DNA from 3 places in the Mesorhizobium sp. B2-7-3 genome. Region 1 is predicted to be linked to each of the others. Evidence: predicted binding sites of a transcription regulator. Region 1 holds the regulator's gene; each other region holds the start of a gene.
The links. The regulator PhoB, encoded in region 1, activates phosphate uptake and scavenging genes when phosphate is short. The targets are predictions, from matches to a motif close to TGTCATNNANCTGTCAT.

Region 1 (8,025 bases):
CGGCAATGGCCGCAAGGCGCTCGACGCCTTCGGCACGCTCAATCCGTGCATGATCCTGATGGACGTCTCGATGCCGGAGATGAGCGGTCTCGAAGCGACGGCCGCGATCCGCCTGCTGGAGCAGGAGACCGGCACGCATGTGCCGATCGTCGGCGTCACCGCGCACGCGCTCAAGGGCGACCGCGAGCGCTGCCTGGAGGCGGGCATGGACGACTATCTGCCCAAGCCGATCAGTCCCAGGGCCCTGCTCGAGAAGGTAGAGCGCTGGGTCGGCGCCGGCCGTCAGGTCCACCGCAACGCGGGATAGAGCCCGCGTCGCCTGAATTGCGGGATCCGGCGAGGCAATCAAGGAATCAGCGGGAGATTCGCTGCTGCCGCTGCGTGCAATGACTATGGTGCGATCGCGCCATATCAAAGGCGGCGTCCAGCCGGAACAATAGCGAAATCGAATTCCGCTCTTCTCAGTTACGGGCGGGAGCAGCGACCGCCTGCAAGAAACAGTGTCACTCTACCCCAACGGACCTGTTTTTGGCGATGGCCCGGCCATGACACGCTCTGGCTGCGAGCAACGCGCTCCCGTCCGGATTTTCTTCATTTGGGAAAAGCCTGGTCGAGTCCGTGGTGATTCCAGCCGTCGGACGGCTCAAGCCCCTGATTCCGGCGGCAAACTCGGACCGCGCCGCGAGCGCCCGAGATCAGCGTCTTTCGCGTTGCCGGCAACGCGTTACCGGGCTGACATGAAACTGTCATGCGACTGTTATAATCGAAGGCTATTGGCCTCAGCGGCGCCGGCAAGAAGTGGCGCCGAGAGACCATCTTCCGAACAGGAGCAGGCCACATGAGACATTTCATCCGCTCGGCGGCCGTTGCGATTGCAATGGCTGCGGCGTCCACCCTCACCCTTTCCGCAGCAATGGCAGCTGACCTTTCCGGCGCCGGCTCGACCTTCATCTATCCGGTGTTCGCCAAATGGGCCGACACCTACAAGAAGGATACTGGCATCGGCCTCAACTATCAGTCGATCGGCTCGGGCGGCGGCATCAAGCAGGTCATCGCCAAGACCGTGACCTTCGGCGCCACCGACAAGCCGATGTCCGACGCCGATCTGGAAAAGAACGGCCTCGTGCAGTTCCCGATGGTGATGGGCGGCATCGTGCCGATCGTCAACCTCACGGGCATCAAGCCGGGCGAACTCGTCCTCGACGGCAAGACGCTGGCCCAGATCTATCTCGGCGCGATCACCACCTGGGACGATGCCGCGATCAAGGCCCTGAACCCGGACCTTAAGCTGCCGTCGACCGCTATCGCCGTCGTTCATCGTTCGGACGGCTCGGGCACGACCTTCAACTTCACTGACTACCTCGTGAAGCTCTCGCCCGACTGGAAGGACAAGGTCGGCTCGGATACGGCCGTCGAATGGCCGACCGGCGTCGGCGCCAAGGGCAGCGAAGGCGTTGCCAACACCGTCAAGCAGACCGACGGCGGCATCGGCTATGTCGAATATGCCTATGCCAAGCAGAACAATCTCTCCTACTCCAAGATGCTGAACGCCGCCGGCAAGGTCGTCGAGCCGTCGCTCGAATCCTTCGGCGCGGCTGCTTCGAACGCCGACTTCAAGGGCGCCAAGAACTTCAACGTCATCATCACCAACGAGCGGGGCGACGCCACCTGGCCGATCGCTGCCTCGACCTGGGTGCTGATCCACAAGACCCCGGACGATGCCGCGGCCACCGGCGAAGCGCTCAAGTTCTTTGCCTGGGCCTACAAGGACGGCAAGGAAACCGCCAAGGCGCTCGACTATGTGTCGATCCCCGATAGCGTCGTCGACCTGATCAAGGCTTCGTGGAAGGCCGACATCAAGGCCGACGGCAAGCCCGTCTACGCCGGCGAGTAATATCTTTCTGGAGGAGCGCCGCCCCGCGGCGCTCCTTTTCAATCAACACAAAGAGCCGAGCTTGACATGAGCGCTGCCCACGAAGCCTTGCCAGCCATTCGAGGTTCACGCGACGCCACCGTCAGACGGTTCGCGTTGACCGATTCGATCTTCCATGGGCTGACCCGCGCCGCCGCCATTCTCGTGCTGGTGCTGCTCGGCGGCGTCGCCATCTCGCTGTTCGCCGGTTCCTGGCAGGCACTGTCGACCTTCGGCTTCTCCTTTCTGACCACCGAGAGCTGGAATCCCGTCACCGAGAAATTCGGCGCCCTGGCGCCGATCTATGGCACCATCATCACTTCGGCCATCGCCATTCTGATCGCTGTGCCGCTCGGTATCGGCATCGCCATTTTTCTCACCGAGCTTTGCCCGCGTCCGCTCCGGCGCCCGATCGGCATGGCCGTGGAACTGCTGGCCGGCATCCCCTCGATCATCTACGGCATCTGGGGCCTGTTCGTGCTGGCACCGTTCCTGCAGACGACAGTGCAACCTTTCATCATCAACGTGTTCCACGGCATTCCCGGCCTTAACAGCCTGTTTGCCGGGCCTCCTTATGGCATCGGCCTGCTGACCTCGGCGATGATCCTGGCCATCATGATCCTGCCTTTCATCACCTCGATCACCAAGGATGTGTTCGATACGGTGCCGCCGGTGCTGAAGGAGTCCGCCTACGGCATTGGCTGCACGACCTGGGAGGTAACACGCCGGGTCGTCGTCCCCTACACCCGCATCGGCATCATGGGCGGCGTCATGCTTGCGCTCGGCCGTGCACTCGGTGAAACCATGGCGGTCACCTTCGTCATCGGCAACGCCCACCGGATCAGCGCCTCGCTGTTCGCGCCGGCAACGACGATCTCGGCAACCATCGCCAACGAATTCACCGAAGCCGTCGGCGATCTCTACACCTCCTCGTTGGTGGCGCTCGGTCTGATCCTGTTCGTCATCACCTTCCTCATCCTTGCCATCGCCCGCTACATGCTGATGCGCATCGATGCCCGTACCGGAGTCTGACCGATGTCGACAGCCGCATCGCTTCACCAGAGCCGCAAGCGCAAGAACGGCGTGATGATGACGCTCTGCGTCATCGCCGCCGGCATCGGCCTTGCCTGGCTGGCGCTGATCCTCGGCGCGCTGCTCTATAAGGGCCTGTCGGGCGTTTCGCTCTCAGTGTTCACGGAAATGACCCCGCCGCCCGGTGATGCCGGTGGCCTGCTCAACGCCATCTACGGCAGCATCGTGATGACCATTATCGGCATCGTCGTCGGCACGCCGATCGGCGTGCTGGCCGGCACCTACATGGCCGAATATGGCCGCTTTTCGAAGCTCACCACCGTGGTGCGCTTTATCAACGACATCCTGCTGTCGGCGCCCTCAATCATCATCGGCCTGTTCGTCTACGAATTGATGGTACGGCCGATGGGGCATTTCTCGGCCATCGCCGGTGCCGTGGCACTGGCCATCCTGGTCATTCCCGTCGTGGTGCGTACCACCGAGGACATGCTCAACCTTGTGCCGAACGCTTTGCGCGAGGCCGGCACGGCGATTGGCGCGCCGCGCTGGGTGGTGATCCGTTCGGTGGCCTACCGCGCGGCGATGTCCGGCATCGTCACCGGCATATTGTTGGCCATTGCCCGCATTTCCGGCGAGACGGCGCCGCTACTCTTCACAGCGCTCAACAACCAGTTCTGGTCGAGCAATCTCAATGCGCCGATGGCCAGCCTGCCGGTGACCATCTTCCAGTTCGCTCTCAGCCCTTACGAGGAGTGGCAGCAACTGGCGTGGACCGGCGCACTCATAATCACATTGACGGTTCTCGCGCTCAGCATCTTTGCGCGCAGCCTGACCGGACGCAGAGAGGACAAATGAGCCAGATGTTGTCTCCAGACATGACGATTGCGACAGAGGCAGCCGCCAAGGCGAAGATCGAGGTCAAGAACCTCAATTTCTACTACGGCCAGTCGAAGGCGCTGAAAGACATCACCTTGTCGCTGCCCGAGCGCAGCGTGACGGCCTTCATCGGACCGTCGGGTTGCGGAAAGTCGACGCTGCTGCGCGTCTTCAACCGCATCTACGAGCTCTACCCCAAGCAGACCGCCGAGGGTCAGGTGCTGCTCGACGGCCAGAACGTTCTCGACCGCTCGCAGGACCTCAACCTGTTGCGCACCAAGATCGGCATGGTGTTCCAGAAGCCGACGCCGTTCCCGATGTCGATCTATGAGAATATCGCCTTCGGCGTCAGGCTCTATGAGAAGATCGGCAAGGCCGAGATGGACGGCCGTGTCGAGCAGGCGTTGAAACGCGCCGCGCTGTGGAACGAGGTCAAGGACAAGCTCAACGCCAGCGGCCTCAGCCTGTCGGGCGGCCAGCAGCAGCGGCTTTGCATCGCCCGCACCGTGGCGGTCAAGCCGGAGGTCATCCTGCTCGACGAGCCGGCCTCGGCGCTCGACCCATTGTCGACCGCCAAGATCGAGGAATTGATCGACGAGTTGCAGGCCGACTACACGATCGTCATCGTCACCCACAACATGCAGCAGGCCGCGCGCGTCTCGAAGCAGACGGCTTTCATGTATCTGGGCGAGCTGGTCGAATTCGACAAGACCGAGAAGATCTTCACGTCGCCTCGCGAGAAGCGCACGCAGGACTATATCACCGGCCGCTTCGGCTGATCTCACGCATACGAGGACCAGGATCATGGCCGAACACACAGTCGCAGCCTTCGACGAGGATCTCGGGCAGATCAGCAGGCTGATCAGCGACATGGGCGATCTCGCCGGCACGATGGTCGGCGGCGCCACCAAGGCGCTGCTGAATTCCGACAATGCGCTGGCACAGCGCGTCGTCTCCGACGACGCCATCATGGACGCGCGCCAGCGCGAACTCGATGATCGCGCCATCACCCTAATCGCCAAGCGCCAGCCGATGGCCGACGATCTGCGTCATGTCGTCGGCTCGATCCGCATGGCGGGCGATCTCGAACGCATCGGCGACCTTGCCAAGAACATCGCCAAGCGCGTCGGCTCGGTCGGCCTCACCGCCACGCCGCGCGACTTGTCGCATTCCATCGACTCCATGGCGCAGCTGGTGCTGATCCAGGTGCAGGGCGTCGTCGAGGAATATGCGGCCGGCGATGCCGCCGCCCTCGCCAAGCTCAGGAATGACGACGAACGCATCGACGTCAAATACACTTCGGTCTTCCGCGAACTCCTGACTTACATGATGGAGGATCCCCGCAACATCACGGCTTGCACGCATCTTTTGTTCTGCGCCAAGAATCTCGAACGCATCGGCGACCATGTGACCAACATCGCCGAGAATGCGTATTATGTGCTGACCGGCACGCAACTGCCCGCCAACCGTCCGAAGCAGGACGAGACGGCGATGTCGGTGCCGGCGGCTTGACGGCAGGGATGATCGATCGATGATCGCGCCACGCATCATGGTGGTGGAGGACGAGGAGCCGCTGGGCGTGCTCCTCCGCTACAACCTGGAGTCCGAGGGTTACCAGGTCGAGGTGGTGACACGCGGCGACGAAGCCGAGATACGCCTCCAGGAAAACGTGCCCGACCTGCTGGTGCTCGACTGGATGGTGCCGGCGGTTTCCGGCATCGAACTCTGTCGGCGCCTGCGCATGCGGCCCGAGACGGAGCGATTGCCGATCATCATGCTGACGGCGCGCGGCGAGGAGAGCGATCGCGTGCGCGGCCTCTCGACCGGCGCCGACGACTATCTGGTCAAGCCGTTCTCGACGCCGGAATTCATGGCCCGGGTCAAGGCGCTGCTGCGCCGCGCCAAACCGGAAGTGCTGTCCAGCGTGCTCAAGGTCGGCGACATCGTGCTCGACCGCGAATCGCACCGGGTCTATCGCAAGAAGAGCGAGATCCGGCTCGGACCGACCGAGTTCAGGCTGCTCGAATTCATGATGCGCCATCCCGGCCGCGTGTTCTCGCGCAGCCAGTTGCTCGACAATGTCTGGGGCGAGACGATCTACATCGACGAGCGCACCGTGGATGTGCATGTCGGCCGCCTGCGCAAGGCGGTCAACAATGGCCGCATGCCCGATGTGATACGCACCATCCGTGGCGCGGGCTACGCAATCCGCGAGGATTGAGATCAGGCCACGTTCTTGCCGGATCTCACCTGCACGCCCGGCGCGAAGATCTCCTGGTCGACGAAGGTGAGCGCGCGCATGGCGCAGCCCTCGCGGATCAGCGGCAATTCGTTCGGCTCTGTATCGAAGGAAATCGACGTCGAATGCTGGCCGCCGGCGGTCTGGGCGATGGCCTCACGCAAGGCCGGCTCGATCAGATCGAAGGCGGCGGCGCTGACGCCGACCATCGCAACCGGCGCCGGATCGATCAGCGCGAACAAGCTGCCAAGGCCATAGCCCAGCGCCTCGCCGGCCTTGCGATAGGCCTCGCGCTCCGGTCCGTCTCTTTCGCGCGCCGTGGCCGCCAATGCGCGCATGTCGGCGTCGCTGACGTCGACCGGTTTGGCGTCCTCACCCATCTGTCCTGCATTACGCCAGATGGCATAGTTGCCGGCATAGGCCTCGACGCAGCCGCGCCGCCCGCAGCGGCAGAGCGCGCCGCCGGGGCGATGGATCATGTGGCCGAACTCGCCGCCCGAGGAATGGGTGCCGGTGAACAGCTCGCCCTTCAGCACCAGGCCCATGCCGATGCCGTGCGAGAGCAGGATGGCGATGAAGTCGTCGCGGTAGCGCTCGGGGTCGCGCCAGCGCAGCGCCACAGCCATCATGTTGCAGTCGTTCTCCATGGTGGCGGGGATGCCGAATTCGGCTTCGAGTATATCGGCGAAGGCAATGTCCGTCTGCGGCGTGATCGGCGACCACAGCATGGCGCGCGCCTCGGTGTCGGTGATGCCCTGGATCGCCAGCGCGATGCGGGCAATGCTGGCGACATCGAGGTCGGGATCCTCGAGGCGGCGCCGGACGATGGCCACGCATTCGCCGATCAGCGCCTCGCGCGACATGGTCAGCGTGTCCAGCCGGCGCTGCTCCTCCGATATCACCTGGCCGGCGTAGTCGATGACGGCGACGGAGAGGAAATTCAGCGACAGCACCACGGTCATGACCGCCGCGGCCTCGGGGTTGAGACAAAGGCCCACCTGCGGCCGGCCGCGTTTCAGTGAGCCGGCCTCGTTCGGCTTGCCTTCGCTCAGGATACCTTCGCCGATCAGGTCGGCTGATATCGCCGATATGGTCGAGTGGCTCAGGGCGGTGGTGGCGGCGATCTCAGTGCGCGAGGGCTGGCCACCCCGGCGCACGGCTCCAATCACCATTGCGCGGTTGCGCCGGCGCAGATCGTCGTGGCGGATTCCGACCGACATGATTTCCCTCCCCGTCGCCGCGGTTCTTGACGCCCCCTCGAACACCTCCGGCAACGGGTCGAATACTGGCAGAAGCGGCTGGGGCTGTCATTTATTTATTGCGGGGCTCGAAAAAAGGCTTCCGGCACCTCAAAATCCGTCAGAATCGATGTTGACAGTGTTCCGGCGATGGACCAGTGTTTTTTCGAGGCTCGAAAAAATTAGGGCCTTTGTGCCGGCCTTAGGGCCAGTTTGGTCGCGCCACACGCGGCGCAGGGAGGATATCATGAAGAGATTCACAGTCGCCATTCTGGCGGGTGTCGCCATGTCGCTGACGCTGGCGTCGGTCGCGCAGGCGAAGGGCAAGGTTATCGGCGTGTCGTGGTCCAACTTCCAGGAGGAGCGCTGGAAGACCGACGAGGCCGCCATGAAGAAGGCGATCGAGGCCGCGGGCGACAAGTACATTTCCGCCGATGCGCAGTCCAATCCTGGCAAGCAGCTGACCGATGTCGAGAGCCTGATTTCGCAGGGTGCCAATTCGCTGATCATCCTGGCGCAGGACGCGTCGGCCATCGGCCCGGCGGTACAGAAGGCGCTCGACGAGGGCATTCCGGTCGTCGGCTATGACCGCCTGATCGAGAACAAGGACGTCTTCTACCTGACCTTCGACAACAAGGAAGTTGGCCGCATGCAGGCCCGCGAAGTGTTCAAGGTGAAGCCTGAGGGCAATTACGTCTTCATCAAGGGCTCCGGCGCCGATCCGAATG
Region 2 (8,025 bases), 410 kb from region 1:
GCAAGGGATCGGCGACATCGGCCCCAGCGGCAAGTTCAGGGTCGAGCAACCGATGCGTGTAGTCGAAGGTCGGACCGAGCAACTGGCCGCCTGGCAGATCCTTGTAGGTCGCCGAGACGCGCCGTTCGACCAGCATGCAGCCGGTGTCGATCGGCTTGCTGTAGCCGAAGCGCGGCAGCGTTGTGCGGTAGGCGCGCACCAGGAAGATCGCCTCGATCATGTCGCCGCGTGCCTGGACGATGGCGAGTGCGGCCAGTTCACGGTCATAGAGCGAGCCTTCGCTCATCACCCTGTCGACGCCGAGCGCCAGCTGTTCGACGATCTGGTCGAGGCGAAGTGCGGGCACCGAGCGGTCGCCGCGCCGGCGATCGGCGAGCAGGCTGTGGGCGTTGGCAATGGCGGCCTCGCCGCCTTTTACCGCGACATACATTTTACACCTCCATCGTCTTGATGCGCGTCGTGCGCGGCAGGCAGGCTATGCCGTCCGATGTGGCGAGGATGATGTCGACGCCGCGCGGAAAGCGCCTGATATTCTGCTTCCACTGCTCGACGAAATGGCGCGGCATCCGTGCCGGCGCGATCGTGGCGCTGGTTTCAATGCCCGGGCCTTCCAGCAGTAACGGAGTGCCTGAAACGAGGTCGCCGACCTGCAGGATCAGCGTCGTCGATCGGTCGGGATAATCCTGCGTGCCCTGCGAAAAACCGTCGAGCGTCATCATCTCGGCCGGCGTGGCAACAAATGCGAAATGCGCGTCGGCCGGCGTGTTGGCCAGCGGCGCGCCGGTGTGGAAACCAAGCCAAGACCCGATCGCGGCGGAGGCATGCAGGGCCGGGTCGAGCCAGAGCGGCGTGTCGTTGTCGCATAGCGCCAGTGCTACGGCGCCCGACGTCGCCGAGAGCGGAGCCGGCGGGCGGGCCAGGGGTGGCAAGGGGTGGACACTGCCCGGCCGCGCCATGGCATCCATGACGGCCCGAAACACGGTCTGAGCGTTGAAGACCGGATCGGCGAAACCGCCCTCGATCGATTGCGCAGCGATATCCATCAATCTTCTCCGCGAACCATGGTGAAGAAATCCACCTTCGTTGCCGCCGTCTCGGCGCGGCGTTTTTCCTGGGCAGCGGCAAGCGCCGACCGCAAAGGCGCGATCAGCCTGGTCTCGACCTCGGTGCGGCGGGCAGGGTCCTGCCAGAGCGCGTCGGCTATTGCTCCCAGCTTCGCCTTCTGCTTGTCGCGGCCAAGCGCGTAACAATGGCCGACCTGCCCGGATGACAGCCGGACAGTGGCACGCGTGACGGTCGCCTCGCCGACATTGAAGGGCGCGCCGCCGCCGCCGATGCGGCCACGAAGCGTGACAAGGCCCGTCTCGGGACCGCGCAGAAGTTCGGCTTGCGAAGGCAGGCCAGACTCGTTCCAGAGCCGGACGATGTCGTCGCCGCTCGATTGCGCCAGCGTCGCCATGGCGGCCTTGCGCTCGGCCTGATCGCGGGCTTCCTGTCCTCGCATCGCCAACTTCCTCTCTGCTAAATTTGTCTATTGATATAGACAACTATACAAATTATACATATTACCTAACGCGAGTCCATGACGGGTGCGTGACAGGCCGGGGGGCAAAACATGATCGAGCATGATGTGGCCGACAGCATCGAGCGACGCAGCGGCGTCTCATTGTGGCGCCAGATCGCCGACAGGATCCTGCAATCGATTGCCGCCGGCGATTTCGCCGAAAATGCCGCGCTGCCGCCCGAAGTCGCGCTGGCCGAGCGCTACGGCGTTAACCGTCACACCGTACGCAGCGCCATATCGGCCCTTGTGCAGGAGGGCGTGCTGCGGGCCGAACAGGGGCGCGGCACCTTCGTCCTGTCACGCAAGCGGCTGTCGTATCCGATTGGCGCGCGGACACGCTTTTCGACTGGCCTGCAGGGGCAGACGTCGGAACGGCACGTCGTGCTGCTCGCTTCGTCGGTCGAGCCCGCCAGCCAGCGCGTGGCCGAAGGCCTTGGCCTTGCCCGGGGTGCCGAGGTGATCCGGTTGGAGACACGCGGCGAGGCTGACGGACGGCCAGTGTCGCGCGCCGCTGGATGGTTCGATGCCCGGCGCTTTGCCGGCATCGACAAGGCGATGGCGCAAACCGGTTCTATCACCGCCTCGCTCGCACGTTTCGGTATCGACGATTATCTCAGGCAATCGACCGTGCTCTCGGCGCGCCATGCCGACGCCGCCGATCTCGCCGATCTCGATCTGCAGCCGGGCGCCATCGTGCTGGTCACGGTTGCGGTCAACGTCACACCCGACGGCCAGCCGATCCAGTTTTCGGAGTCGCGTTTTCCGGCCGAGCGGGTGGAGTTGAAGCTGTCGGCGCTGTAGGGCTATCCGATCTCGATCACGGCCTTGATCAGGCCCGACTTTTCATGCGCCCAGCGTGCGAGATCTCCTGGCGTATCGGCCAGCGTGGTGCGGTGGGTGACAAGCTTGGCCAACGGCACGGCACCATTGCGGATCGAGGCCGCGACATGGTCGAAGTCGGCGCGCAACGCATTGCGGCTGCCGATCAATGTCATTTCTCGCTTGTGGAACTCGGGATCGGAAAAAACAATATCGTCCTTGACGACGCTGACCAGCACCAGCGCTCCGCCATGCGCGACGTGGGCAAAGGCCGATTGAACCGATCGCGTGTTGCCGGTGGCGTCGAAGACTACGTCGAAGCCTTCGCCGTCGGTCGCATCACGCACCAGATCGGACACGGGTCCTTGCGAGCCGTCGAGAATCGAAAAGCCGAGTTCACTCGCCGCGAAGACCAGTCTTTCGGTGCTCATATCGAGAAGTGTCACATCCAACCCGGCAATGCGGGCGAAGATGGCGGTGCCGAGCCCGATCGGGCCGGCGCCGATGACCAGGGTGCGGGCGCCAGGCTCGGCCCGGGCGCGCCGGACGGCATGCGCCCCGATGGCCAGGAATTCGACGGCGGCGGCGTCGGCGAGCGACAGGCCGTTGGTGGGATAGAGATTCTTAGCCGGCACCAGGATCTGTTCGCACATCGCGCCGTCGCGGTGCACGCCGAGCACTTCGATCCTGACACAGCAATTGGGCTTGCCGTGCCGGCAGGCGATGCATTTGCCGCAGGAAAGGTAGGGGTTGATGATCACCGGTTCGCCAAGGGCGAGGTCGACGCCTTCGCCCCGCTCGGTCACTGTGCCGGAGACTTCATGGCCCATGATGCGGGGATAGGCGAGGAAAGGGTGCTTACCCTCGAAGATATGGTAGTCGGTGCCGCAGATGCCGACATGACTGACCGCCACCAGGGCCCAGCCGGGAGGCGGGGCGCCGGGAGCCGGGTGGTCTTCGACAACAAGGTCGCCGGGCGAGCGGCAGACGACGGCTTTCATGCTTTGATCCAGTCTGTTCAAGAAATCGCCGGCCCGCGCCAGGCCGGCGATCGATTGGAATGCGTCATTTGCCGCGGCGGCGCAGTCCGTCGAAGTAGACGATGATGATGATCAGCGCGCCGGTGATGATGCGCTGCCAGAACGAGTTGACGTTGAGCAGGTTGGCGCCGTTGTTGATGGTGGCCAGGATGAAGGCGCCAAGCAGCGGCCCGTGCACCGAGCCGACCGCGCCGAACAGCGAGGTGCCGCCGATGACCGAAGAGGCGATCGCCTGCAGTTCCCAGCCCTCGGCCTGGGTCGGGTTGCCGATGCCGATGCGGGCGGCGAGCAGCACGCCGACGAAGGCCGCGCACAGGCCGGACAGCGTATAAGCCATGTAGATGGTGCGCTGGACATTGACGCCGGACAGGCGCGAGGCCTCGGCGTTGGAGCCGACCGAAAAGAGGTAGCGGCCCCAACGGCTGTGATGCAGGAAGACATAGGCGGGCACACCCACCAGGATCACCATCCAGAACAAATTGGGGATGCCGATAAAGGAATTGCGCGAGAAGGCGGTAAAGCTGTCGCTGTTGATGTTGATCGAGTTGCCGTTGGTCATCAAAAGGCCGATGCCGCGCAGCGAGGTCAGCGTCGCCAGCGTGATGATGAACGGCGGCAAGCCCATCTTGACGATGCCGAAGCCATGGAAAAGGCCGATGGCGACACCGACGAGCAAGGTGATCAGGATGGCGACCGCGATCGGAACGCCGGCATTGATCAGCATGGCGACGACGACGGTGGCGAAGCCGACCACCGCGCCGACCGACAGATCGATGCCGCCGGTGATGATGACGAAGGTCTGGCCGACCGCCATGATGGCGATCATCGAGCCCTGCCGCAGAAGATTGGCGATGTTGTTACCCGAGGCGAAGCTTGGCGTCGCCAGGGACAGGACGATCCAGAGCAGCACCAGCAGCGCCAGCAGCGTCAGCCCGAACAGGACGTTGTAGTTGCGCTTCGGTTTTTCGGCGGGGATCGCCTCGATGCTCATGTCTGTCCTCCCAGTTTTTCTTGTTTCTCGGCGAGCGCCTGCGTGAGAATGTCCTCGTGACTGGCGGTATGGAACCCGTGCGTGGCCACCAGCTTGCCGCGCCGGAACACGTGCAGCGTGTCGGCCAGTTCGTAGACCTCCGGCAAATAGGACGAGATCAGGATGATGCCGGCGCCCTTCGACAACAGCTCGCCGAACAGGCGATAGATCTCCGCCTTGGTGCCGACATCGACGCCGACCGTCGGTTCGTCGAAGATGAACAGCTTGGCGCCGTGCGCCAGCCATTTGCCGATGACGATCTTCTGCTGGTTGCCGCCCGAAAGGCTCGACGCCAGCGCCCCGCGCGTCGGCGTCTTGATCCTCAGGCCGGCGATCTGACGGTCGGCCTCGGCCTTCTCTTTCGCATTCGAGATCAACAGATTGCTGGAGATGCGCTTGTAGATCGGCAAATTGAGGTTGAGGCCAACCGGCAAATTGAGGCAAAGGCCTTGGTCGCGGCGGCTTTCCGGCGCCAGTGCCATGCCGAGCTTGATCGCGTCGTGCTCGGAGTTGATCTGGACGTCCTTGCCTTCCCACAGGATCTGGCCGGCCGACTTCTTGTGACGTCCATAGAGCGAGGTGACGAACTCGCTGCGGCCGGCGCCGATCAGTCCGTAGAGGCCGACGATCTCACCGGCACGCACCGTCATCGAGATGTTCTCGAAGCCTTTGCCCGACAGGTTCCTTGTTTCGACGATCGGAGCGCCCGGCGTGAAATGCTCCTTGTGATAGACCTGTTCGATAGAGCGGTTGATCATCATCTTGACCAGCTCGGCATCATTGGTCTCGGCGATATTGCGTGTGCCGACCAGCGTGCCGTCGCGCAGCACGGAAACCCGGTCGGCGAGTTCGAAGACTTCCTCCATGCGATGGCTAATGTAGATGATCGTCACGCCTTCACCCTTCAGGCGCCGGATCAGCGTGAAAAGCTGGTCGGCCTCCTTGCGGGTGAGGTAGGCCGTGGGTTCGTCGAAGATCAGGAATTTGGTGCCGCGCACCGTGGCGCGGGCAGCGGCGATCAGCTGTTGCTGGCCGATGGTGAGATCACCCAGCACGACATGCGCCGGCAGGTCGAAGCCGAGATCGTCGATGATCGTCTGCGCTTCCCTGACCATGGCGCGCTGCTGCAGGATGCCGAAACGGGAATTTTCCTCGCCAAGGAACATGTTGGCGGCGACCGTCAGGTGACGGCACAGCACGACTTCCTGGTGCACGGCATTGATGCCGAGCGCCATCGCTTCATGCGGCGTCGCCAGGGCTGCCGGCTGGCCTTCCCAGAGGACCTCGCCAGAGGTGCGCGGCATGACGCCGGTCAGGAGTTTGATGAGGGTCGATTTGCCGGCGCCGTTCTCGCCGACGATGGCGTGGATTTCGCCTGACTTGAAGGCGAGATTGACCGGCTTCAGCGCATGGGTGCCGGGGTAGCGTTTTTCCAGCCCGCGCAGTTCGAGGATGGTCCTGCCGGGTTCCAGCACGGGGGCCGGATGCAGTTCCTGCGCCGTCGGCGTCATGACAATCCTCCCAGATTGGCCTCGCGGTTGGCATTCGGCGAGGCTGCGGTCGTCTTTCAGGCGAAGGCCAAACGGGCTGATCGCCAAGCCGCTTTGGCGGCGGATGCTTCCGGGGCCTCTGGCCCCGGAAGCGGTTTTGAACGCCGGCTGCTTAGAGCTTGGGATTGAGCAGCGCGTCGATCTTGGGGTCCTTCATATTGGCCTTGGTCACCAGATTGGCGCCGGTGTCGACATTGGCCTCGACCTTTTCGCCCTTCGAGGCGGCGAGCGCGGTCTTGATGCCGTCATAGCCCATCCGGTAGGGATCCTGGACGACGAGGGCGGAAATGACGCCGTCGTTGAGGAACTTGATCAGCTTCTCGTCGCTGTCGAAGCCGACCAGCGCCAGCTTGCCGCCAAGGTTGTTCTCGGCGACGGCCTGGCCGACGCCCTGCGCCATGATCAGGTTGGAGGCGAAGATGCCCTTGAGGTTCGGATTGGCGGTGATCAGGTCGGTGGCGATGTTGAGTCCGGTGGTGGCCTGGCCGTCGGCGTATTTGTCGGCGACCAGCTTCAGGCCGGGATATTTTGCCTTGAGCTGCTCGGTGAAGCCCTGCTTGCGCTGTTCGAGCGAGCCGGCGCCGGGAGCGTTGGTGATCAGGGCGACGTCGCCCTCGATCTTGCCGCCATTGGCGGCGCCGATGGCGGCGGCAAGGCCGTCCGCGGCGACGCGTCCGCCCTGCACGTTGTCGGTGGTCAGGAACGAGGTGAAGGCCTTGGAGTCGGCGCCGGAGTCGATGCCGATGACCTTGACCTTGGCGGCCGCTTCATCGATCGGCTTGCCCAGCGCCTTGAACTCGGTGGGCGCGATCACGATCGCGGCCGGGTTGCTGGCGACGGCGTTCTCGAGGATCGAGACCTGGCCGTTGACGTCAGTCTCGGCCTGGGCGCCGAGTTCCGGCACGTTGATGCCGAGATCCTTGCCGGCCTTGCGGGCGCCGGCCAGAACGATCTGCCAGTAGAAGGACGTGGTGTCCTTGACAATGATCGGGATGGTCACATCCGCCGCCGAAACCGGTGCGGTATGCATGACGCCGGTGAGCATCGATGCTGCCGCCAGGGCCATGACGGCGCGGCGGTTGAGAATGCTGGTCACGAATTTCATAGGATCCTCCCTAAGTCGCCCGGTGAACGTTAACGGAAGCTCCGTCCGGATAGGCGTGGCCCAAACAGAACTTTATCAATAAAAAACAGTTGCACCGTTTTGATAGTGCATCGATCCAGCCGATGCAAGCGGTGTTTCAGCCAGTTCTTCCAACTGCCCGACAATGACTCCCCAGCGGCGGCTCTCCCTTGTCGCGGTCAGGCGCTCCCGTTTCCGTTCTGTGAAGGTATGGAATATTAATTCCATAGATCAGTCAACATGGAATGTTCATTCTTCTCTGGATCGCGACATCGTGAAGGCGGGTCGCGCGCCCGTGCACATCGCGACGATGCGCTTCAATGCAGTTCCTGCACCACCGTGTAGGGACGATACCTGGCATAGTCCGTCTCCGGCACGTCGATATCGAGCAGTTCGAGGTTGCGCGTCAGGTTTGCCAATTTTGCGGTACCGGTCAGCACAGTGGCGACCGCGGGTTCGTGCAAAGGAAACTGGAACGCGGCGGCGGGCAGCGGGTAGCCACCTTCAGCGGCGATCTTCTCCATGGCGTCGACACGGTCGAGAACATCGCGGCTGGCGGGCTGGTAGTCGAAATGCGCCCCTTGCACCGGCCCGGTCGCCAATATGCCTGAGTTGAAAACCCCGCCAATGACAAGCGAGGTCCGTTGCGCCCGGCACAGCGGCAGCAATTCGGCTTCCGCGCTGCGGTCGAGCAAGGAATAGCGGCTGGCGAGCAGGATGCAGTCGAGCGGCGCGCGGCGCATCACGTCGAGGCAGATCTGGACTTCATTGACGCCGAGCCCGTAGGCGGAAATCGTGCCGGCCCGCTTCAGCTCCTCGAGCGCCTTGAGGCCGCCGTCCATCAACTGGCGAAAGTGCAATTTGGTTTTCTCGACACCGTGCGTGTAAACGCCGATATC
Region 3 (8,025 bases), 400 kb from region 1:
GCCGCTTCCTGATGCGCACCGACTGGGGCTTTGTCCATCAGAACCCAGCCGACGGCCTGCGCATGACGGTCTCGGCCGGCGCCAATGTCGGCGAACGGCTGATGGCGGTCGGCGACCGCCACTACGGCAAGATCCGCGCTACCGCGGTCGACTGGCTGTCGCGCGTCGAGATCGAGGAAGACCGCATCGACGACGAACCGCGCGCCTTTTCCGGCGGCATGCGTCAGCGGCTGCAGATCGCCCGCAATCTCGTCACCGGGCCACGGCTGGTGTTCATGGATGAGCCGACCGGCGGCCTCGATGTCTCGGTGCAGGCCCGCCTGCTTGATCTCTTGCGCGGCCTGGTCACGGACCTCGGCCTTGCCGCGATCGTCGTCACCCACGACCTCGCCGTGGCGCGACTGCTGTCGCAGCGCATGATGGTGATGAAGGACGGCCGCGTCGTCGAAAGCGGCCTCACCGACCGCGTCCTCGACGACCCGCGCGCGCCCTACACGCAATTGCTCGTTTCCTCGATTTTGCAGGTGTGATGATGGCGCGTGTCCCGCCGACCGACGACAATCGGAGAACCTTCTGATGCCGACCCCACTCGTTGTTTCCGACGTTGCCAAAAGCTTCACCATGCATCTGCGCGACGGCATCAAACTCCCTGTCGTCGCGGGTGTCTCGTTCTCGATCAAGGCGGGCGAATGCACCGTGCTCGGTGGTCCGTCCGGCGCCGGCAAGAGTTCGATCCTGAAGATGCTCTACGGCAACTACGCCGTCGACGAAGGCCAGATCATCGTCAGGCACGAGGACGGACTGATCGACCTCGCCCATGCCAGCCCGCGCACCGTGCTTGCCGTACGCCGGCAAACGATCGGCTATGTCAGCCAGTTCCTGCGCACCGTGCCGCGTGTCTCGGCTCTCGACGTCGTCGCTGAGCCACTGGTTGAACGCGGTGAGGAGCGCGAGGCAGCCCGAGCCAAGGCACGCGCGTTGCTGGCCCAGCTCAACCTGCCGGAAAAACTCTGGATGCTGCCACCGGCAACCTTCTCGGGCGGCGAGCAGCAGCGTGTCAACATCGCGCGAGGCTTCATCACCGAGCACCCCATCCTGCTGCTCGACGAGCCGACCGCATCGCTCGATGCGACGAACCGCGACGTGGTGATCGAACTCATCGCCGCCAAAAAGGCGGCGGGCGTCGCCCTGCTCGGCATCTTCCACGATCACGATGTGCGCGAGGCGGTGGCCGACCGCATCATCGACGTCACCGCCTTCGCTCCGGGAAAAATCGCCGCATGACCAGGAAGCTATCGGAGACGCCGCTGGTCCACCCGACGGCGGAGGTGCACAACTCGACACTCGGCCGCTGGACCGAGATCGCCGACCGCAGCCGGGTTTCGGAAAGCGAGATCGGCGACTATTCCTACATGATGCAGGACTGCGCGGTCTGGTGCGCGACGATCGGCAAATTTGCCAACATCGCCGCCAGCGTGCGCCTCAATGCCACCAACCACCCGACCTGGCGGCCGACGCTGCACCACTTCACCTACCGCGCCTCCGACTATTGGGACGATGCCGAGCATGAGAGCGAATTCTTCGCCGAGCGCCGCGCCAAGCGCGTCACCATCGGCCACGACACCTGGCTCGGCCACGGCTCGACCGTCCTGCCCGGCGTCACCGTCGGCGACGGCGCCGCCGTTGGCGCCGGCGCCGTCGTCTCGAAGGACGTCGCGCCCTACACGATCGTCGCCGGCGTACCGGCAAAACCGATCCGCGAGCGCTTCGACCGCCGCACCGCCGCGCGCTACCAGGCGCTTGCCTGGTGGGATTGGGATCACGCAAGGCTGCGCGCCGCGCTCGATGATTTTCGGGAGCTGACGGCCGAAGCGTTTTTGGAGAAATACGAGGAACGTGCATCGGGCAAAGAGGCATAGCCCTCGCATCATCGTCATATCGCCGGCTTGTTCATACCCTTGACACAGGACTCGGACAGGACGCGATCTCCTTCAAGGAGATCGCCATGCTCGACACCCTCAGACCCTCGCTCGCCGGATTCTTTGCCGGCTCCAATCCGGCGTTGCCGGCGCATCTCGGCACGCGCTACGACGCGTCAGGCAACTTCCTCCTCGAGCCGGGCAACACCGTCGTCAGCCATCTGGTCAGCGGCTCGCCTTCGGAAGCGGTGGTGTTAGCTGTCCGCGAGAAGATGCTGGCAATGCCTGATGCCGACCGCCTCGCCTTCATGCCCGTTTCCAGCCTGCACATGACCCTTTTCCAGGGCATAATCGAATATCGCCGTCGCCTGCCCTTCTGGCCGCGGGACGTGCCGCTCGACACCAGCATCGACGCCATGACCCGCCTCTATCTGGAGCGCCTGAAGGGGTTCCAGGGCTTCGGGCCTTTCAACATCAAGGTGGCCGAGGTCCTGCCGACCGGCCTCACCGTTGCCGGCGTGACCGACGAGGATGCGCGCATCATGCGTGCCTGGCGCGATGCGCTCGCGGTGCCGTTCGGCTACCGGCATCCCGACCACGACACCTACGTCTTCCACATCACCTTCGCCTATCAGATCCAGCGCTTTGATGATGATAGGGCCGCCGCGTGGCAGGCGCTGTTTGACGATTGCCTGGCACTTTTCGCGCGCCAGGCGCCGGTGATCGAGATCAAGGCTCCCGCCTTCTGCGCATTCCGCGACATGAAGCATTTCGAGGAATTGCTGGTGCTCGGCTGATCGCCCGCAAGGCGCCAGTCGCCGCGCCTGTGGAGCGTAACAAAACTGACATCATCGCGACACGGCAGGTTCATGTGGTTGCGTTAGGCGAGTGCCTGACGATCAATATGGACCGGACTGGAACCAGCCCATGTCAGCAAACTCTGCCACGCTCGAAATCCGCGGCGTCAGCCGACGATTTGGCAAGAACACCGCCGTCAGCGACGTCAGCATCTCGATCCCGCAAGGGCAGATGGTCGGCGTCATCGGTCGTTCGGGTGCAGGCAAATCCACTCTTCTTCGCATGATCAACCGTCTTGTCGACCCCAGCCAGGGGTCGATTTTTTTTGACGGCGCAGAGGTTTCCAGGCTGCGCGGGTCGCCGCTGCGGCGCTGGCAGCGCGACTGCGCCATGATCTTCCAGCAGTTCAACCTGGTGCCGCGCCTCGACGTGCTGACCAACGTGCTGCTCGGCAAATTGAACCACCGTTCGACCCTGTCCAATCTTCTGGGCATGTTTTCGCGCGCCGAGTGCGCGGAGGCGGTCGCCGCGCTCGAGCGGCTCGACATCGCCCGCACCGCACTTCAGCCCGCCGGCACGCTGTCGGGCGGCCAGCAGCAGCGCGTCGCCATCGCCCGCGCCATGATGCAGCAGCCCAGGGTGATCCTCGCCGACGAGCCGATCGCCTCGCTCGACCCGCTCAACGCCAAGGTGGTGATGGATTCTCTGCAGGACATCAATCTGCGCGAAGGCATCACCGTTGTCACCAATCTGCATACGCTCGATACCGCCCGCACCTATTGCAACCGCATCATCGGCATGGCCACCGGCAAGGTCGTCTTCGACGGGCCGCCCGAAGAGCTCGACCGCCAAGCCGTGCGTCTTGTCTACGGCGCCGACAGCAATGGCGGCGAGATATCGGAGGTCATCACCTCCACCAGCGTTGCCTTCAAGCAGAAGATCGCCGCATCCGCCGGACCGCTCGAGCCCGCATTCCCGGGATACTGAGCCCAGTAAGGGCCAATAGCGAGCAGCCTGGATCGTCCGTCCGCGTCAAGGGCACTTGTCAAGATCAAGAACGCTGCCGGCGCGGGGCCGGAACTTACAGGAGAGATATCAATGTTCAGGAAGATGGTTTTCGGTGCCGTTTCGGTGCTCGCCATGGCCACCAGCATGGCCCATGCCGCCGACATGAAGGAATTTCGCGTCGGCATTCTCGGCGGTGAAAACGAAACCGACCGGCTGCGCAACTACCAGTGCCTGGCCGATCACCTGAAGGCAGAGTTTGGCTTCGAGAAGGTTTCGCTGTTCCCCGCCGCTGACTATGACGGCGTCATCCAGGGCCTGCTCGGCGGCACGCTCGACTTCGCCGAACTCGGCGCTTCCGGCTACGCCAGCGTCTATCTCAAGGATCCGAAGGCGGTTACCCCGATCCTCACCACCAAGCAGACCGACGGCTCCACCGGCTACTATTCGATCGGGCTGGCGCTGAAGACGTCGGGGATCACCGACATCAAGTCGGCCAAGGGCAAGAAGCTCGGCTATGCCGATCCGGATTCGACCTCCGGCTATCTGATCCCGCTGACCCAGATTCCGAAGACCACCGGCGCCTCGAACGAGACCTACTTCGCTTCGACCCAGTTCAATGGCGGCCACGAAAACAACGTTCTGGCCGTGCGTGACGGTAAGGTAGATGTCGCGGTCGACGATTCCTCGGGCATCGGCGACTTCAAGAACGGCTACACCTCCGGCACCTTCCACAAGGAAGTCGCCAAGGGCGCCGTCGACCCTAACGACTTCGTCGAAGTCTGGCGCTCGGGCCTGATCCCGAACGGCCCGCTTGTCGTGCGCACCGCGATCGGCGACGACATGACCGCCAAGCTGGCGGCCTTCTTCACCGACCTGCCCAAGAAGGACAAGGCTTGCTTCGAAGGCGTCGAAGGCGGCGATTTCACCGGCTACGTTCCGGTGAAGCCGGACTTCTACAGCGTCATCGTAGAAGCCCGTAAGGCAGCCATCGGCGGCTAACGGCGAAATTGCAAAAGGGCGGTACCTCATCAAGTACCGCCCTTTTTGCATCTCCGATCATGACCCTTTCCGTGACAGCCCCCTCCGGCGCCACCCACGAGATGGCCGATGCCTGGCGACGCCAGACGTCGCTGCGCCGGTTCTATACCGTGCTGGGCGTCGGGCTGCTGCTTGCCGCGATGCTTTCCAGCATGTGGTTCGCCGACGAAGCCAACGCCGGGCACTTCTTCGACCGGCTGCCGCATATTCTGGATTTCCTGAGCTGGCTGGTCCCCAAGGACTGGAACGACGTCTGGCGGGCGCTGTTCGACATTGCCTCGCCGCATGATACCGGCACCCAGGAATTCAACTTCCCGCTCGGCCGCGTCTACGTCTGGGACGGTTTCTACATCCCCGAATATGTCGAGCTGATGCTGACCACCGTGAACGTGGCGCTGGTCTCGACCTTCATCGGCTTTGTCTTCGCCGTGCCCTTTTCCTTCATCGCGGCGCGCAACCTGACGCCTCATCCGGCACTGAGGCTGGTGGTCAAGCGCTTCATGGAATTGCTGCGTGCCTTTCCGGAGATCGTCATCGCCGGGCTGTTCGCGGCCATCGTCTCGACCGGTCCGATCGCCGCCATCATCGCCATCGGCCTGCATTCCATCGGCGCACTCGGCAAGCTGTTCTACGAGATCAACGAGAACATCGACATGCGAGCCGAGGAAGGCCTGCGCGCAGTCGGCGCCAACTGGTTCGAGCGGGTTCGCTTTGCCGGCCTGCCGCAGGTGTTGCCCAACTTCATGTCGTACACGCTGCTGCGCGTGGAGATCAACGTCCGCGTCTCGACCATCATCGGCGCCGTTGGCGGCGGCGGCATCGGCGAAGAGCTGAAGCTCTCGATCTCGCGCGGCTTCGGCGCCAAGACGCTGGCACTGGTGCTGCTCCTGTTCACCACCATCTTCATCATCGACCAGTTTTCCGCCTGGCTTCGTCGCAAGCTGGTCGGCGAACAAGCCTTCATGATGGGGGCGTAAATCATGGCGACCATGACCGCTGAGGAGATGCTGTCGATCGAGGCGCGCCACCCGCAGGTGTTCCGGCGCCCGGCATACAAGCGCTTCGGTCCGCTCCTTCTGTTCGTCGGCACTCTCCTCTATCTGATCTATGCCTTGTGGTTCTTCAGCCTGCCGCAGGTGCTGCGGGAATCGCACTGGGAGCGCCTGCCGCTCTTCCTGACACAATGGATCAGCTACGATCTGCAGCCGGAATTCCGTCTCGACCAGCCGGAGATCACGCCCAAATACCCGCGCTTTTCCGCGCTGGGCGACAACCCGAATCCCGACTGGGTGGTCAGGAATCCAGACGGCACCTTCACCGTGCTGATCGACGGGCCGGCAAAATCCGTCACCTTCGACAAGACGCAGGCGACGATCGTCGCCAACGGCCAGACCGTGCCTGTTTCGCTGACCAGCGGCAAGCCGGTGGTCACGGGTGCGGTACCGGACTGGATCACCGCCCATGACGACGAGGTGGTGGCCAAAATGGGCTTCGCTGGCGAGGTGCGCGTCACTGTCGACCGCGTCAAGGTGCGCAAGCGCTTCCTCGGCTGGGCGAACTTCGTCTTCGACACGCGCTCGCCGTTCTTCGGCAAGTCAGCGCGGGAAGTGATCTCGCTGATCATCTCGGGACCAGAGCTGAAACCAGGTACCACCAACCTCGCCCTCGCCGGCGACAACATCTGGAACAACGCCCAGTGGCAGCACGGCGACGTCTGGACGAAGCTGCTGCAGACCATTGTCATGGCCTTCCTTGGCACGCTGCTCGGCGGCATCGTCGCCTTCCCCCTTGCCTTCTTCGCGGCGCGCAACATCACGCCGAACGGCGTGCTCAGCCAGGTGCTCAAGCGCTTCTTCGACTTCATGCGCTCGGTCGACATGCTGATCTGGGCGTTGTTCTTCACCCGCGCCTTCGGCCCCGGCCCGCTGGCGGGAAGTGCAGCGATTTTCTTCACCGAGATCGGCACCCTCGGCAAAGTCTATTCGGAAGGCCTGGAGAACATCGACGACAAGCCGCGCGAAGGCGTGCTCTCGACCGGCGCCAACGGCATCCTGGTGCAGCGCTACGGCGTGATGCCCGAAGTGATCCCGGTCTTCATCAGCCAGACACTCTACCAGTGGGAATCCAACACCCGCGGCGCCACCATCATCGGCGCCGTCGGCGCCGGCGGCATCGGCCTGAAACTGTGGGAAGCGATGCGCACCAATTCCAACTGGGCTAACGTGTTCTACATGGTGCTGCTAATTCTGCTCGTCGTCTTCGTTTTCGACAACATATCCAACTTCCTGCGCCGCCGGCTGAGCCGGACGATCCACGATTACAACAGGATCCAGGCCAGGCAGGGTTAGTGTTGTGACGCAGAAGCGCAAGCATCGTCTCGCCCGGCGCCGAGGGGTCGACCCCCACTCCGTCGAGCTTCGCTCGACACCTCTCCCCCGGTCGACGGGGTAGAGGAAAGGCACCAGACTGTCCGATCCGCGCTTGTCCCCGAAGGCCGAGGCTCTCTTCGTGTCCCGGCCCCACCAGCCCCTTCCTCTCCCTCCGGAGGGGGGAGAGGTGGCTCGGCGAAGCCGAGACGGAGTGGGGGAACCACCTGGCAAGCGACGCGAACACAAATAGAAAATGGACCAGACGTAGGCGCCTAAGCCGCCTTCCTCCACCCGTCCCTGATATGCCTGTACCCATCGCGATAGACGGCTTCCGGCATCTCGGAAAAATCCCTCCACACCTTGGTCGCCGCCGCCAGATCCTTCAGCGAGCGACCGAACGCTTCGATCGTCAGCCAGTCGTCATAGCCGCTCTTGCGAATGGCGGAAAAAGTTTCCTTCCACGGAATGTTGCCACGCCCCGGCACGCCGCGATCGTTCTCCGATATATGGATATGCACGACATTGCCCCGGTGCTTCGTATAGGCGCCGATCGGGTCGGCTTCCTCGATATTGGCGTGGAACGTGTCGTACATCGCCTTGATGTGCGGCCGGTCGATGGCATCGATATGCTCCGACAGGTCGGCCATGGTGTTGAGGAGGTAGCATTCGAAGCGGTTCAGCGCCTCGAGCCCGACGGTGACGTTGCGCTTTCCGGCATGGTCGCCGATGGCACGCTGCGAGGCGATCGAGCGCTTCTTTTCGGCGGCGGTCGGTCCGGACCCGGAAAATCCGCCGAGCGTCGAATGCAGCGGTCCGCTCAGCGTGCGGGCGCCAAGCGCATCGGCGCAATCGATCGCCCATTTCATGTAGTCGACACCGGCCTTGCGTGTTGC

Region 2: the regulator PhoB is predicted to act here: its motif matches at 1,583-1,599, upstream of phnF (phosphonate metabolism transcriptional regulator PhnF).
Region 3: the regulator PhoB is predicted to act here: its motif matches at 2,752-2,768, upstream of phnC (phosphonate ABC transporter ATP-binding protein).

The regions. Positions count from the first base shown of each region.
Region 1 is NZ_VFTY01000002.1:195,108-203,132, forward strand. Features, by position in the region: gene FJW04_RS04980 (PAS domain-containing protein) at 1-307, shown strand, start outside; gene pstS (phosphate ABC transporter substrate-binding protein PstS) at 839-1,894, shown strand; gene pstC (phosphate ABC transporter permease subunit PstC) at 1,961-2,944, shown strand; gene pstA (phosphate ABC transporter permease PstA) at 2,948-3,799, shown strand; gene pstB (phosphate ABC transporter ATP-binding protein PstB) at 3,796-4,599, shown strand; gene phoU (phosphate signaling complex protein PhoU) at 4,625-5,332, shown strand; gene phoB (phosphate regulon transcriptional regulator PhoB) at 5,352-6,041, shown strand; gene FJW04_RS05015 (ROK family protein) at 6,044-7,279, opposite strand; gene xylF (D-xylose ABC transporter substrate-binding protein) at 7,545-8,025, shown strand, end outside.
Region 2 is NZ_VFTY01000002.1:602,808-610,832, forward strand. Features, by position in the region: gene FJW04_RS06915 (carbon-phosphorus lyase complex subunit PhnI) at 1-430, opposite strand, end outside; gene phnH (phosphonate C-P lyase system protein PhnH) at 432-1,043, opposite strand; gene phnG (phosphonate C-P lyase system protein PhnG) at 1,043-1,504, opposite strand; gene phnF (phosphonate metabolism transcriptional regulator PhnF) at 1,616-2,365, shown strand; gene FJW04_RS06935 (zinc-binding alcohol dehydrogenase family protein) at 2,368-3,384, opposite strand; gene FJW04_RS06940 (ABC transporter permease) at 3,449-4,414, opposite strand; gene FJW04_RS06945 (sugar ABC transporter ATP-binding protein) at 4,411-5,964, opposite strand; gene FJW04_RS06950 (ABC transporter substrate-binding protein) at 6,116-7,108, opposite strand; gene FJW04_RS06955 (aldo/keto reductase) at 7,444-8,025, opposite strand, start outside.
Region 3 is NZ_VFTY01000002.1:592,949-600,973, reverse strand. Features, by position in the region: gene phnK (phosphonate C-P lyase system protein PhnK) at 1-530, shown strand, start outside; gene phnL (phosphonate C-P lyase system protein PhnL) at 577-1,284, shown strand; gene FJW04_RS06895 (DapH/DapD/GlmU-related protein) at 1,281-1,919, shown strand; gene FJW04_RS06890 (DUF1868 domain-containing protein) at 2,006-2,716, shown strand; gene phnC (phosphonate ABC transporter ATP-binding protein) at 2,847-3,704, shown strand; gene phnD (phosphonate ABC transporter substrate-binding protein) at 3,816-4,724, shown strand; gene phnE (phosphonate ABC transporter, permease protein PhnE) at 4,784-5,740, shown strand; gene phnE (phosphonate ABC transporter, permease protein PhnE) at 5,744-7,111, shown strand; gene FJW04_RS06865 (sugar phosphate isomerase/epimerase) at 7,405-8,025, opposite strand, start outside.